Regions from separate parts of the Halotia branconii CENA392 genome, predicted to be linked through region 3. Evidence: riboswitches for the same ligand, from Rfam matches in the RefSeq annotation. Region 3 holds a riboswitch; each other region holds the start of a gene.

Region 1 (3,120 bases), on a different replicon from region 3:
CAACTTTCAAGTAGCTTTCTATTTAACGAGATTTGAAGATTTTCACACCTCAAACTCCTACGATTTAGTTCTGTTGAGTGAAAGCAGTCAATATATTGCTGTTGACGATTTAGCCGAAGGTGCGGCTCGTTTACTACATAGCGGTGGCTACCTGCTGCTTGCAGATATGATGCGTTCTCATGCTGAATACCAAAAGGGTATCTTTTCCAATTGTCATGTCGCTGGTGAACTCCAAGCGGCTTTACTAAAAGCTGGGTTCGAGTTAATCAAGACTGAGGACATCTCCACCCATATTGCACCAACAATTGATTTGTGTGTTGAAAAATTCGGTACTTTTGGGCTAACTACCATCAAATATATTGCAGATTTGGTGGCGATCGCCGTCCCACCATTATACACACTCGGTCGTTGGGCATTTAAGCGTTGGTTGGAAAAGCCAATTGCTGAGGGGTTAGCAGCACGCACTATTTTTGAAAACCATCTGTGTTATTCCGTTCAACTTTGGCAGTTATCTAAAGGAGTTTAATTGAAAATGACCACAGAAATAAACACCCAAGATTGGCAACAAGCTTTTATCGCCACCAATATATTAGCAATTGGTTACAACGCTTGGGTTGGTTATTTAGGAGGAGAACGTGGTGTGGTAATTTGCAGCACTAATTCTCCGCATTTAAGTATTGCTGGTGAAACATTTAAAGACCATTTTATCCCGCGTAAAAATCTTGCAGCTTTCTTAAATGCTTGGTTAGCAGCACCCGATACCGTACTGCTGCAAAAACACTTCATGAATGCACATATTCTCGAAGCTGTAGATAAATATAATCCTCAAAAAGATGTTGTGTTTTTGTTGGAATACGGGAATCAAGCTGCTTTTTTATATTTAACTAATTTACCAATTACACCCTCGCAATGTTATCAAACTGTATGCAAAGAATGGGCAGAATTTCAACCTCAGCATACCCTTTTAACAAGAACAAAAACACAATGAAACTCATCCAAAAACAAAAACAAGTTTTCTGGTTTTACCGCTTTTGCCAGTTGCCATGTATGGAGCTTTAATAGCAAAGTTAAAGCGTTAAACTACCTCTTAGAGGCGTAAGGTACTTAACAAAAATATATAATGTATAAAAAACTTCCTCTCCTGTACTGATAGCTAGGGGATTTCTTTTATGGATGTTAGCAGTAGCAAAAGTATAATTAAAATTCAGTAAGGAAAATCTAAATTATTATCGACTGAATTTACATATAGATAACAACTATGGTAATGTTACCTACAACTGTCGGTTCTGATGGGGAGCAGCCATCAGATGTAAAGGGGAAAGTTCGGTGTAAATCCGGCATTGTCCCGCAGCTGTAATGAGACAAAGTTAACGTGTCTCTAAGTCAGAATGCCCGCCGAAAGTACCACAAACTCCCATCTGCGAGGTACAGATGAATAACGCAATCACTATTCTCTCTATTAATCAGGATTACTGTCTCATCGCGTCAGACATACGCCACGCACTACAAATTTCTCTGAGATTGTAGACATTTTCCTAGACATATCAATACTCACGCAGAAGGTTATAGATACAAGCCTGAAAATCCATTCGGATCTTACTCCCACCTTCGCATATTTACGTTATCCCCAAATCATAGCTAGCTTTGCGCCTACACTTCCCGTAAGGCAGAATTCTCTTGCTTGCAGGATGCGTGAGGCTAACTCATCATTTCAATCGGCAACGTCTGAAAATTAATGAACAAAAAACAACATACTTTATTTGTCTGCACGACCTGCGCCAGTGTGTGGCAAAATGGCAAGCGAGTTGATGAAAGTGGTGGACGGCAGCTATTGCAACAACTCCAAGCACTTGCACAAACTTGGGAATTGCAACATAAATTCTCCATTCAAGGAGTTGAATGTATGAGTGCTTGCAACCATGCTTGTGCGTTCGCCGAAGGCGTTGGCGCAGCTATCGCCTTTACAGGAGAAGAGAAATTAACCTATCTTTTCGGCAATTTAGCAGTTGATGATAGTCCATCTGCAATACTGCAATGTGCAACTCAATACTACGTCAACCCTGATGGTTTACTACCTTGGTCAGAACGTCCAGAACGTTTAAAAACAGGAATTTTAGCAAAAATCCCACCCCTAAATAAGTGGGCAAAATTAACCGTGGATTGCTGTTAATTAATTACCAGTAGTACATCAAGTTCGTAGTTAGGACTAAAGGCCTAATTACGAACCTTTGAAACAAGCTTGTAAGTTACACCATTTACATGATAATAATAATCATTATCAAAAATTGTAGGTTTCCTACTGGCTGAGAGTTTTTTACCAAAAAAGCTCAAATCTTTGCTGACAATCAGTTTTTAGTTATACAGGTGGCTTAAATTACCAATGCGTACTCAGTTTATTGCCAGATGGGAAACTCAACTTATCGTTTCTAGTTTGACTATCACCGCAGGGATGCTGTGGAACAGTTCCAGCATTATAGCCACAGAAGTTTTACAAATATCCGAGTTTCCACAAGAGGAAGGTTCCGCCAAAGACTTACAACCAGTTGCAGAAGTAATATCTCAAAATACAACAGAAACCGAACCCGACATTGAACTGACAGTCATTGACAAACTGTTAAATGAACCTGTGTTTTCCCCTTTTCGCCGCGAGGGAACAGTCAAAGATTCCACCCGTCCGGTGTATGTGATTACTGGCGAAGAAATGGAAGCGCAAGGCGCAAGAACAGTCAAAGAAGCACTGCGATTTCTTCCAGGTATTTTAGGTGACGGTACAGTTGGGACAGAAGTCAACGCTTTAAGCGGTCAATTTATTCGCGGTTCTAATACTGGTCAAGTCTTAATCTTATTGGATGGTAGACCAATTAATAATTTAGATGGTGGTGGTTTCGATTTATCAGAATTTACCACTAATAATATTGAAAGAGTCGAAGTATTACCTGGGGGTGGTTCAACTCTTTATGGTTCAGATGCAATAGGTGGGGTAATTAATATTGTTACCCGTCGTCCTACAGAGCAAATTACCACAGAAACCAAAGTTAATTTCGGTTCCTATGGACTGAATCAACAAAGCATTCAAAATGGTGGAAAGTCTGGTGATATTTCTTGGGTAGTTGGTTACAA
Region 2 (3,120 bases), 140 kb from region 3:
CTGCTGACCTTGTAGTACCAAGGCGTTTAGCCATTTCTGGGACTTCTGGCTCATACAGCGTACAAATTACTGGATTATTCGCTGACAACCGCTTTCTGGTAACGCCTTCCGCAACCATGCGACAGTCACACAAAATTGCTGCTCCTGCCGCTAGGGCAGCTCGTCCCGCTTGTACCGCCGTTGATGAATATCCCAAATCAGTGACAATATCAGTCATTCCACAGGCATGAATCAGACGCACTGCAACTTTTGCTACATCTGGTGGCAGCACATCTAAGTTAGCTTCCGACCGGATAATGGCAAAGGAATTGCGATAAATTTCACTAGCATCTCGGATGTAATCGGACATGGGAATTGGGGCAGGGGGAAAGAATTTAAAGTGTATTAGAATCTTTGTGAATTGGTATTACCTATGCTTTTTATGCCAGAGGAGAGGCGGTGATTCTTTCTTGATGGAATGCCGTATTTGGTGAGAAGAACTGTTTGAGTTGCGCCAACGCATATTGGTTAGCAAATTCACCAAATGATTCGTTAACATTTATGCGTTTGATTTGATATACCTTTAACATTTGTTCTACCAATGCAGGCAATTCATCAAAGCTGACATATTGGTAGAGTTCGCGGCCAAATTTTTGATTGCTGTCACCATTACCAATATAAATGTGATAACTCGACCTCTTGCCATTACTGACACCGAGCAAGGTGATATCACTTTTGCTATGTTGGGCGCAAGATTTTTCGCAGCCGCTAAAGTGGATATTAACTGGGCAATCTAAAGTCAGGCGAGTTTCGAGATACTTGGCTAATGCTAATGCATGACCTTTAGTATCTGTAGCAGCAGCAGCACAACCCCGGCTACCAGAACAGGCAACTAATCCGCTTTTAATATTGTTGGCTGAGTAATCTAAGCCTAAAAATGTAATTTCTTTTTGGACATCAGCAAGCCTTGTTTGGGGAATATCAGTAAGCAGCAAATTCTGCCAAGGAGTTAACCTCAAAGTACCACTACCATATCTTTGGGCTAAATCCGCTAAACCCATAATTTGCCTACTCTCCAAGCGACCAAGAGGCAACACAACGCCAATATAAAATAAACCTTTTTGCCGCTGGGGATGGATGCCGATATGCTGATACTGGTTATCTGAACTTTCTACAAAAAGATTGGAGAATTGTCCCTCCATTACCTGATCTTCTGTGGTGAAAAGAGCAAAAGGCAAACTTTTGTCTACTTCCTGTAAATAACTTTCACAACCCAAATCATTAACTACTTCCCTCAGACGTGCCTTGCGTCTACTATTTGTATCAATATGATTTAAATAAACATTAGCCAAAGCAGCCAACACTGGCAAACATTGCTCAGGTGAAAGTAAAATTCCCGTTGCAACAGGTGGCTTTCCTTTTACGCCGACACTTAAATGAAGGCGGAAGTAAACTTTACCATCAACTAAAACCGCAACAAAGGCGATATCATTGAGGCGATCGCTCACTCGAACTATTCCACCACCGTCAAAGCAAACGCTAAATTTGGCAGACAGTCCTGATAAAGCTGGATGTGCCTCAATATAATCATTCCAACTTTGGACAAAAGGACGGGTATCAATCACCTCTTGAGGATCAATACCAGCCGTAGGACTGGTCATAATATTACGGATGTGGTCTACAGCAGTGTTGCGAGAACCTAGCCCCATATCCTGGAGATACTTCAAAACTGCGGTACTGAGCTTGCCATCAATCTCACGGATTTGGATATTAGCGCGGTTCGTCACATCAACATAACCACCGCCATACTGGTCAACTATATCTGCGATCGCCCGACATTGTTGACTATCAAGAATGCCACCGGGTATTCTCAGGCGAGACAATGTACCATCTTGAGCAGGTGTGGTGTAAAATAACCCAGGACAGGGAGTTAATCCAGACAGCAAAACTCAGACTCCTTCTCTGTGCGACGCAGAGAGTAGATAATAAATATGCCATAAAGACATTGCTGGAGTTGGCATTCTGACTCGGAAAGAAAAAAGTGAATCCTAACCTTTACAGCTGCGGCACAGTCCCGGAATCTCACCGGAGTTTCCCAACCCCAAGCCTTAGTAATTTAGCATAAGAAAGTAGTCAGACCTGCATCCGATATTTTTTTTAACGGTAACAAAGCCACACACTTAGGCTTTGCCTAAATCCTCATTCCTGAGATATTGAAACTTAAAACTCCTTATCCTCTCTGCACGGCAGTCACTCATGGGGGAAACCCCCAAGACCGTACTGCCTTGCCTTTGCGCCTCTGCGTGAGATAAAATGCATCCCATAAATCAGCAATACCGTTAAATATCTCATCCTCAACAGCGAGTTACCCTAGAAAGTGTCAAAATTAAATGAGTTTTGCGTCGGCACTCAGCGACTTATCGCTATACATAACGCAGATTTGAGATTACTAGAGTGAAATTTATGGGCAAGCAGCGCGTTCTTTCTGGAGTTCAACCAACGGGTAATTTGCATTTGGGTAACTATTTCGGAGCCATTGGTAACTGGGTAAAAGGTCAAAGCGAATACGAAAATTACCTCTTCGTTGCTGATTTGCACGCGATTACAGCACCACATGACCCGACTAAGTTGGCATCTGATACCTACACCCTAGCGGCGCTCTATCTAGCTTGTGGTCTAGATTTACAGCATTCCACTATTTTTGTACAATCTCACGTTTCTGCTCACAGTGAACTCACTTGGTTACTCAACTGCATTACACCCTTGAACTGGTTGGAAGATATGATCCAGTTCAAAGAAAAGGCTGTCAAACAGGGAGAAAATGTCAGCGTCGGCTTGTTAGATTATCCTGTGTTAATGACATCTGATATTTTGCTTTATCAAGCTGATAAAGTGCCAGTGGGTGAAGACCAAAAGCAACACTTGGAATTGACACGAGATATTGCCGCGCGATTTAATCATTTATTTGCTAAACCAGATCAGCCAGTACTGAAGTTACCAGATCCTTTGATTCGTAAGGAAGGAGCCAGGGTAATGAGTTTGGCAGACGGGACACGCAAAATGTCTAAGTCTGATCCTTCCGACTTGAGCCGAATTAATTTACTAGATTCACCAGAGCAAATTCAGTACAAAATTAAACGT
Region 3 (3,120 bases):
GCATAGCCAAAAGTAGCATTAAATTGGCGACACCAGATCGCTACAGATTTAAATTCTGCTAACTTCAGATTATCAGGTAAGGCATAACGTTGAGTACCCTTGATACTTTTTAAACGAGCAATGCTGACATAATCTTTTTCTTTAATCCCAGTTATTGGCGGTGCATCTGAGCGATATAAAATAACAAATAAATCAGGGCCTGAATCTGTTTGAAAACTCTGATCAAACTCTAAATAGCGTTTTCCTTGTTCAGCGATCACTTTAACTGTTCCTTGGGTAGGGTGTTCTCCAGACTGGAACTTTCCAGACTCAGCCATTGACATTGATGCTGCAAATAGACTAGCTACAGGCGTTTGAGTTGCTGGCGGATTAGAACTTGCTTGTTTTGTCAGATTTATAGTAAAAACAGTAGCGATCGCTAGAATGGCTAAATGCTTAAATTTCATGGCTTTAATATTCTCAAATGCATCTTTAAAAATAATTTAAAGCTTTCTACTATTAACAAAATTAGTTTAAGCTGAGAATCTGCTAAAAATTTAGTTGCGTTATTTTCAGGTAATTCTTAAACATTCAAGAGGTTAGCATTATATTAATGTAAGTAATTATGCTTGCTTAATTAGTAAATCAATTTTCAATTTTGGCATTTACGTAATAATTACCTCTATAACAGTCCTAAATCATTCACGAACAACAAGATCCCCGACTTCTCAAAGAAGTCGGGGATCTGAGGCTCTCAATTTTCACAAATTAAATACTAGTACTCTGTCAAGATAATTTTGCTGGATTAATGTGAAAAAGCCCAGTTCTTTTCTCCCCCTACTTCCTCTGCTTCCCCTGCTTCCCCTGCCTGCCTCCACCTGTTATTTTTGGGTTGACAGACCACTAGTCTTATATAGTTTTCCAAGATGTCTATTGAGCGATGAGAGGAATCCCCAAGTCTTTACCAAGTTTATTAGTAATGGTGTTATAGTGACTCCAATCGGTTCTGGTGGGGAACAGCCATCGGACGCAAGGGGGAAAGTCCGGTGTAAATCCGGCGCTGTCCCGCAACTGTGAACCCAAATATAGGTGAGTCAGGATGCCCGCCGACTATAATCAATTCATTTACATAAATCTGCGAGGTACAGATTATGAAAAGAAAAACACAGGCGTTAGTCAGTCTAACCCTGATGGGAGTTATCAGTTTTTACTTGGTAGTTGGTTTACCCAAACCCGCTTATGCCATGCACATTATGGAAGGTTTTTTACCAGTGCAGTGGGCAATTTTTTGGTGGATTGTGGCATTACCATTTTTTATATTAGGATTGCGTAGCCTGACTCGCATTACCCAAGCGAACCCGCAACTCAAACTACTCCTGGGCTTGGCTGGTGCTTTCACTTTCGTACTGTCAGCCTTGAAAATCCCTTCTGTTACAGGCAGTTGTTCTCATCCTACAGGAACGGGGTTAGGTGCGGTGCTGTTTGGCCCCCTTACTATGTCGGTTTTGGGTAGCTTAGTATTGTTGTTTCAAGCTTTATTACTAGCGCATGGCGGCTTGACGACGTTGGGGGCAAATGCTTTTTCGATGGCGATCGCTGGGCCATTTGCAGCTTACTGGATATATAATTTAACAATCAAGTTGGGTGGTAAAGAAAAAATCGCGATATTTCTAGCAGCTGCGATCGCAGATTTACTTACCTATATTATCACTTCTATCCAACTCGCCTTAGCTTTTCCTGCACCTGTTGGTGGGTTTTTCGCTTCATTTATCAAGTTTGCCGGAATTTTTGCCATAACTCAAGTTCCCTTAGCAATTAGTGAAGGATTACTAACTGTATTAGTGTGGAACTGGCTGCAATCTTATAATCCTCAAGAGTTAGAATTGCTGAAATTAATCAAACGGGAACCTCAAAGAAATGAATCAGTCTAAAAAAGGGTTGAGTAACTGGCTGTTGGTAGTAGCTGTCTTAGCTTTAGCAGTTGCACCGTTAATATTTGTGCGGGGTGCGGAATTTGGCGGTGCTGATAGCAAAGCACAAGAAGCAATTGCTGAAATCCAACCTGGATATAAACCCTGGTTTAAATCATTTTTTGAACCAGCTAGTGGGGAAATAGCAAGCTTATTATTTGCTTCGCAAGCAGCTTTGGGTGCAGGAGTAGTTGGTTATGCAATTGGGTTGTATAAAGGACGTTCCCAACAACAAAAACATGAAGAATGAGTCTGCAATTAGACACTTTAGCTTATACTAATCGACTGCGAAGATTACCACCAGAACATAAACTGATTTTTGCATTTACTACCCTTGCTATTTCCCTTGTTACCCATCCATTTGTGCAAATTTTGATGGCGCTTTGGATGAGTGCTTGGACGGTGATTTATGCCAGAATCCCGGCTGGTGTTTATTTTCGATTGTTAATGTTCACGATAGTTTTTTGTTTGACAAGTTTACCAGCCCTGATAGTAAATGGAGTTGCGATTCCTGATTTACAAAGCGTAAAATTAGATTCTTGGTATGGACTAACTCTCGGACACTTCTATATTTATATTAGTCATAGTGGCAGTATCCAAGCATTGGAAATTTTAACTAGAGCATTAGCCTCTGTTTCTTGCTTATATTTTCTCATGTTAACTGTCCCTTTCACAGAGCTATTACAAACTTTGCGTTACTTACGATTTCCAGTGCTTTTAACTGATTTGTTATTACTAATGTATCGGTTTATTTTCATTCTGCTGAATACAGCCAGTGAATTGTGGACAGCACAAAATTCTCGTGGTGGCTACCGCACTGTTGCTATTGGTATGAAAAGTTTAGCATTACTAATCGGGCAACTATTACAGCGAACCTTACAACGATATAGTCAGTTTTCTCTGGGACTGGAAGCACGGGGTTTTGTCAGTGAATTTCGAGTTTGGCATCCTCGTCGCTATCGTCCTCAATTACGATATATCATCGAAGCTATTTTCGGCTGTGTAGTATTAATAGGATTGGATTTTTGGCGGAATGCAGGAATATTTACTCGAATTTGAGCAGGTATATTACACCTATTCAGGCGCACAACAATTGGCTTTGAATAATCTAACATTAAAGATTCCGTTAGGTAAAAGATGTGCGCTAATTGGTCAAAATGGTTGTGGTAAA
Region 4 (3,120 bases), 910 kb from region 3:
CTTGTAATCCCAGTTCTCTAGCTGCAATAATTTTGGCGTAGGTGGCATTACCACCACTATTTTTGCTGACTATAGTATCAATGTTGTGGTGAATCAGAATTTCTCTTTCATTATCCAAAGCAAAGGGACCGCGATCGCACAATATCATTCCTGGCGGAATTACAGCATCAGCACTGGGAGGGTCAATCATCCGCATTAAAAACCAAATTTTTTCTAAGTCAGCAAAAGCACTAAGTTCTTGTCTACCGACTGTTAAAAATACGCGCTGTGCTTGGTTTTCTAAAGTAGCAGCAGCAACTTCACTATTTTCCACTTCAATCCAGCGATCGCCATTAACTTGTTGCCAAGGCGGGCGGATTAACATCAAATGAGGTATTCTCACTTCTCTAGCCGCTGCTATTGCATTCTCAGAAATTTGACTAGCAAAGGGATGAGTAGCGTCGATTAATAAGTCGATCTGCATCTGACGCAGATAGTTAACTAATCCAGTCACACCGCCAAAACCCCCAATACGGACATTACCGACCGGGATTGAGGGGTTATGGGTGCGTCCTGCAAGAGAAGCGATCGCCTCAATTCCGGGAATATTCACAACTTTGGCAGTCAATTCTGCGGCATCTTTAATACCACCAAGAATCAAAACGCGCATGACCATGTTTTCTCTGCGTTATCTGCTCGTAGATAGCTTTTTACCTTCTGCCTACTGGTCACTGAGCGTCTTGTACTGACTTGTGCTGAGCTAGCAGAAGTCAGTCAAAACACTTCCCCCTGCTCCCTGCTCCCCTGCCTTTTTCTACAAGGGTGGAATCTTTGCTAAAATTCCCTTTTTCAGCGGTTCAGGCCGCTCTGACCAAGGTAGCAAACCATCAGATTTAGCGTAGTATTGACCGGCACATTCGAGTACAGCAGCTGCACTGTCATCAACAGTTAAATCACCAAAAAGATAAGTTAATTTACCTTTAGCAGCAAAAGCAACAACGCAAGAACGGTTACAAGCACTCATGCATTCTACTTCTTGGATCGGAAATTGATCTTGCAAGTCCCAATTTTGTGCTAGGTGCTGAAGATGCTGTAATAGTTTTTGACCTCCACTTTCACCCAGACGTTTTCCATCTTGCCAAGTACTGGCACAGGTTTTGCACACAAATAAAGTGTGAGAGGCGACACCTAAAGAATTACTAAGGGAAATGTCAGCAGTAGCAGTCATTTATCTGTACCTCGCAGATGTATAGGACTGAGTAGTATATTTCGGCGGGCGTTCTGACTCAACTTAATTTAGGATTTTGAGTTAGCTAAAAATCTCAAATTAGTTCACAGTTGCGGGACAGTGCCGGATTTACACCGAACTTTCCCCCTTACCTCTGGTAGCTCAATACCACCAGAACCGAAACGTCCATCATAACACCAATATTTAGTGGTTCACGTTGTTCTAATCCGTCGCAGAAACTCGATGTTCAACTCTAGCTTCTCTCCTAGCCACAAAGAATTTTTTGTATGATCTGCGACATCATCACCCGTCTCAGGATGAACTAAGATATCTAATCCTTCCCGATTAAGCATTAACCACGGGACAATCTGACCAAATTGATCCAATGAAAATATAACTTGATACATTCCTTTGGGATGTGGACCAATTGGGTTGTCATGCCAGCGCCCAAGCTGTACGTCAAATTTAGCGTTCAGTTCTGATCGTACACGCGCAGCCTGTTCACGGCTAGCATTATCGTAGTAAATATGAGCGTGAAAAATAGTGATTGTAATAGTACTTTCTGCCATAACTCTCAGCTTTACGTGATTTTTTTAAACCGTTCTTTGGCTTCTTGAAATGCTTCTTGCATCACTAACTGAATTTTTTGAGGATCGGGTCTCTTACCACCCATTAAATCACCAAAGTAAACACAAGCCCCTTCACCTAAAGCCCAGGTGTAAGCAGCTGCCCAAGAAGCTGCTATAACACTGCCAAAACCAGGAATAAATTTAATTAATTCTCGTGCTACAGCTTGTGCTACAAATCCCCCTGCGATCGCACTGACAACTCCCCCAGCCTGAGATGGTGTTAATATTTGCCCGTACAGTTTTCCCAACAGTCCCACCATTGAGACTTGTAAGGCAGTTAGAACGGGCATTGTAGTAAAAGGTAATGGTACAGCGGCCAGTGTGGCTGCCATGATTGCAAATGGTAAAATATAACGCCGTCCGGCATCTCGGTAGAGGTTGCCTAATTGTTCACCTGCTGTTTCATCTAATAATTGATAAATTGCCCGTGCTTCTGCTTCTGGTAGTAGTTCAGCGAGAGTATCTCTCAATGCCTCTAAACCATAAAATACCGGATTATAGCCATCTTCTTCTAAAGTGAAGTCAATTAGGACAGAGCGATCGCATAGGTTTGAAAAAGCTTGCTTAATTGCTGTAAAAGCTCTATTTACTTCCTCATATTCTGGCGGATAGGCAGGATGATCAGCTGTACCTGGAGGATAAATTTCATGCAAGCAAGTCACTACCAAAAGACAGGGGATTTCGGGATATTTTTGACGTAATTCCTGGGTAATTTGCCGCAGCGTATCAGTGGCAAAATCATTAATTTTAACCGTCAGAATCAGGACTCTGGCACGGCGACTCGACTTTTGTAAATCGCCAACTAATTCTTGAATGATTGCTTGAGTATTTTGTTTAACATCTCCTAACCCCACCGTATCTGTAAAAATGAACAACGGCAGATCATCTGAAGGATAAGCATAACGCTGGGTGTGTTGTGTGTGGGGGCGAAATCCCTGACCGACAATTTCAGCAGAAACTCCGGTTAATCCCCGTACAATTGAACTTTTTCCCGCTTGGGGTTTGCCAATCAGCAGCGCCTCTGTGGTTGGTAGTTCGGCGCGGACTGTTGCTAAAATCTCTGCAACCTCAGTTTCGCTGACGCTAAACCATTGCACAACTGTCTGTGCTACTTGTTCAACGGGTAGCACTTGGATCAAATTTACCTTTGCTTGATTCCAAACACCAGCAATGCGGTTTTTCCAGGAATCATTAACTGATTTGGTTGCACCATCAGTTGGTTCACCGAACTGCTGAGAATCAGCTGATGGCAAGTCAGCATCATGTTGTTCAGTCATTGGCAAC

Evidence for each region. Region 3 has a riboswitch for cobalamin ahead of QI031_RS15915 (energy-coupling factor ABC transporter permease). Riboswitches for the same ligand answer to the same signal wherever they lie in the genome.
Region 1: linked by a shared signal. The riboswitch ahead of QI031_RS30625 (DUF1636 family protein) and the one ahead of QI031_RS15915 (energy-coupling factor ABC transporter permease) in region 3 are both predicted to bind cobalamin.
Region 2: linked by a shared signal. The riboswitch ahead of cobG (precorrin-3B synthase) and the one ahead of QI031_RS15915 (energy-coupling factor ABC transporter permease) in region 3 are both predicted to bind cobalamin.
Region 4: linked by a shared signal. The riboswitch ahead of QI031_RS11875 (DUF1636 domain-containing protein) and the one ahead of QI031_RS15915 (energy-coupling factor ABC transporter permease) in region 3 are both predicted to bind cobalamin.

The regions. Positions count from the first base shown of each region.
Region 1 is NZ_CP124544.1:54,930-58,049, reverse strand. Features, by position in the region: gene QI031_RS30635 (class I SAM-dependent methyltransferase) at 1-526, shown strand, start outside; gene QI031_RS30630 (hypothetical protein) at 533-988, shown strand; cobalamin riboswitch at 1,265-1,414, shown strand; gene QI031_RS30625 (DUF1636 family protein) at 1,736-2,170, shown strand; gene QI031_RS30620 (TonB-dependent receptor plug domain-containing protein) at 2,381-3,120, shown strand, end outside.
Region 2 is NZ_CP124543.1:3,772,831-3,775,950, reverse strand. Features, by position in the region: gene QI031_RS16525 (precorrin-8X methylmutase) at 1-349, opposite strand, end outside; gene cobG (precorrin-3B synthase) at 420-1,925, opposite strand; cobalamin riboswitch at 1,975-2,098, opposite strand; gene trpS (tryptophan--tRNA ligase) at 2,443-3,120, shown strand, end outside.
Region 3 is NZ_CP124543.1:3,629,700-3,632,819, reverse strand. Features, by position in the region: gene QI031_RS15920 (DM13 domain-containing protein) at 1-446, opposite strand, end outside; cobalamin riboswitch at 964-1,104, shown strand; gene QI031_RS15915 (energy-coupling factor ABC transporter permease) at 1,131-1,910, shown strand; gene QI031_RS15910 (energy-coupling factor ABC transporter substrate-binding protein) at 1,897-2,199, shown strand; gene cbiQ (cobalt ECF transporter T component CbiQ) at 2,196-3,008, shown strand; gene QI031_RS15900 (energy-coupling factor ABC transporter ATP-binding protein) at 2,983-3,120, shown strand, end outside.
Region 4 is NZ_CP124543.1:2,718,517-2,721,636, forward strand. Features, by position in the region: gene QI031_RS11870 (cobalt-precorrin-6A reductase) at 1-649, opposite strand, end outside; gene QI031_RS11875 (DUF1636 domain-containing protein) at 794-1,207, opposite strand; cobalamin riboswitch at 1,234-1,404, opposite strand; gene QI031_RS11880 (DOPA 4,5-dioxygenase family protein) at 1,420-1,776, opposite strand; gene QI031_RS11885 (YcjF family protein) at 1,788-3,113, opposite strand.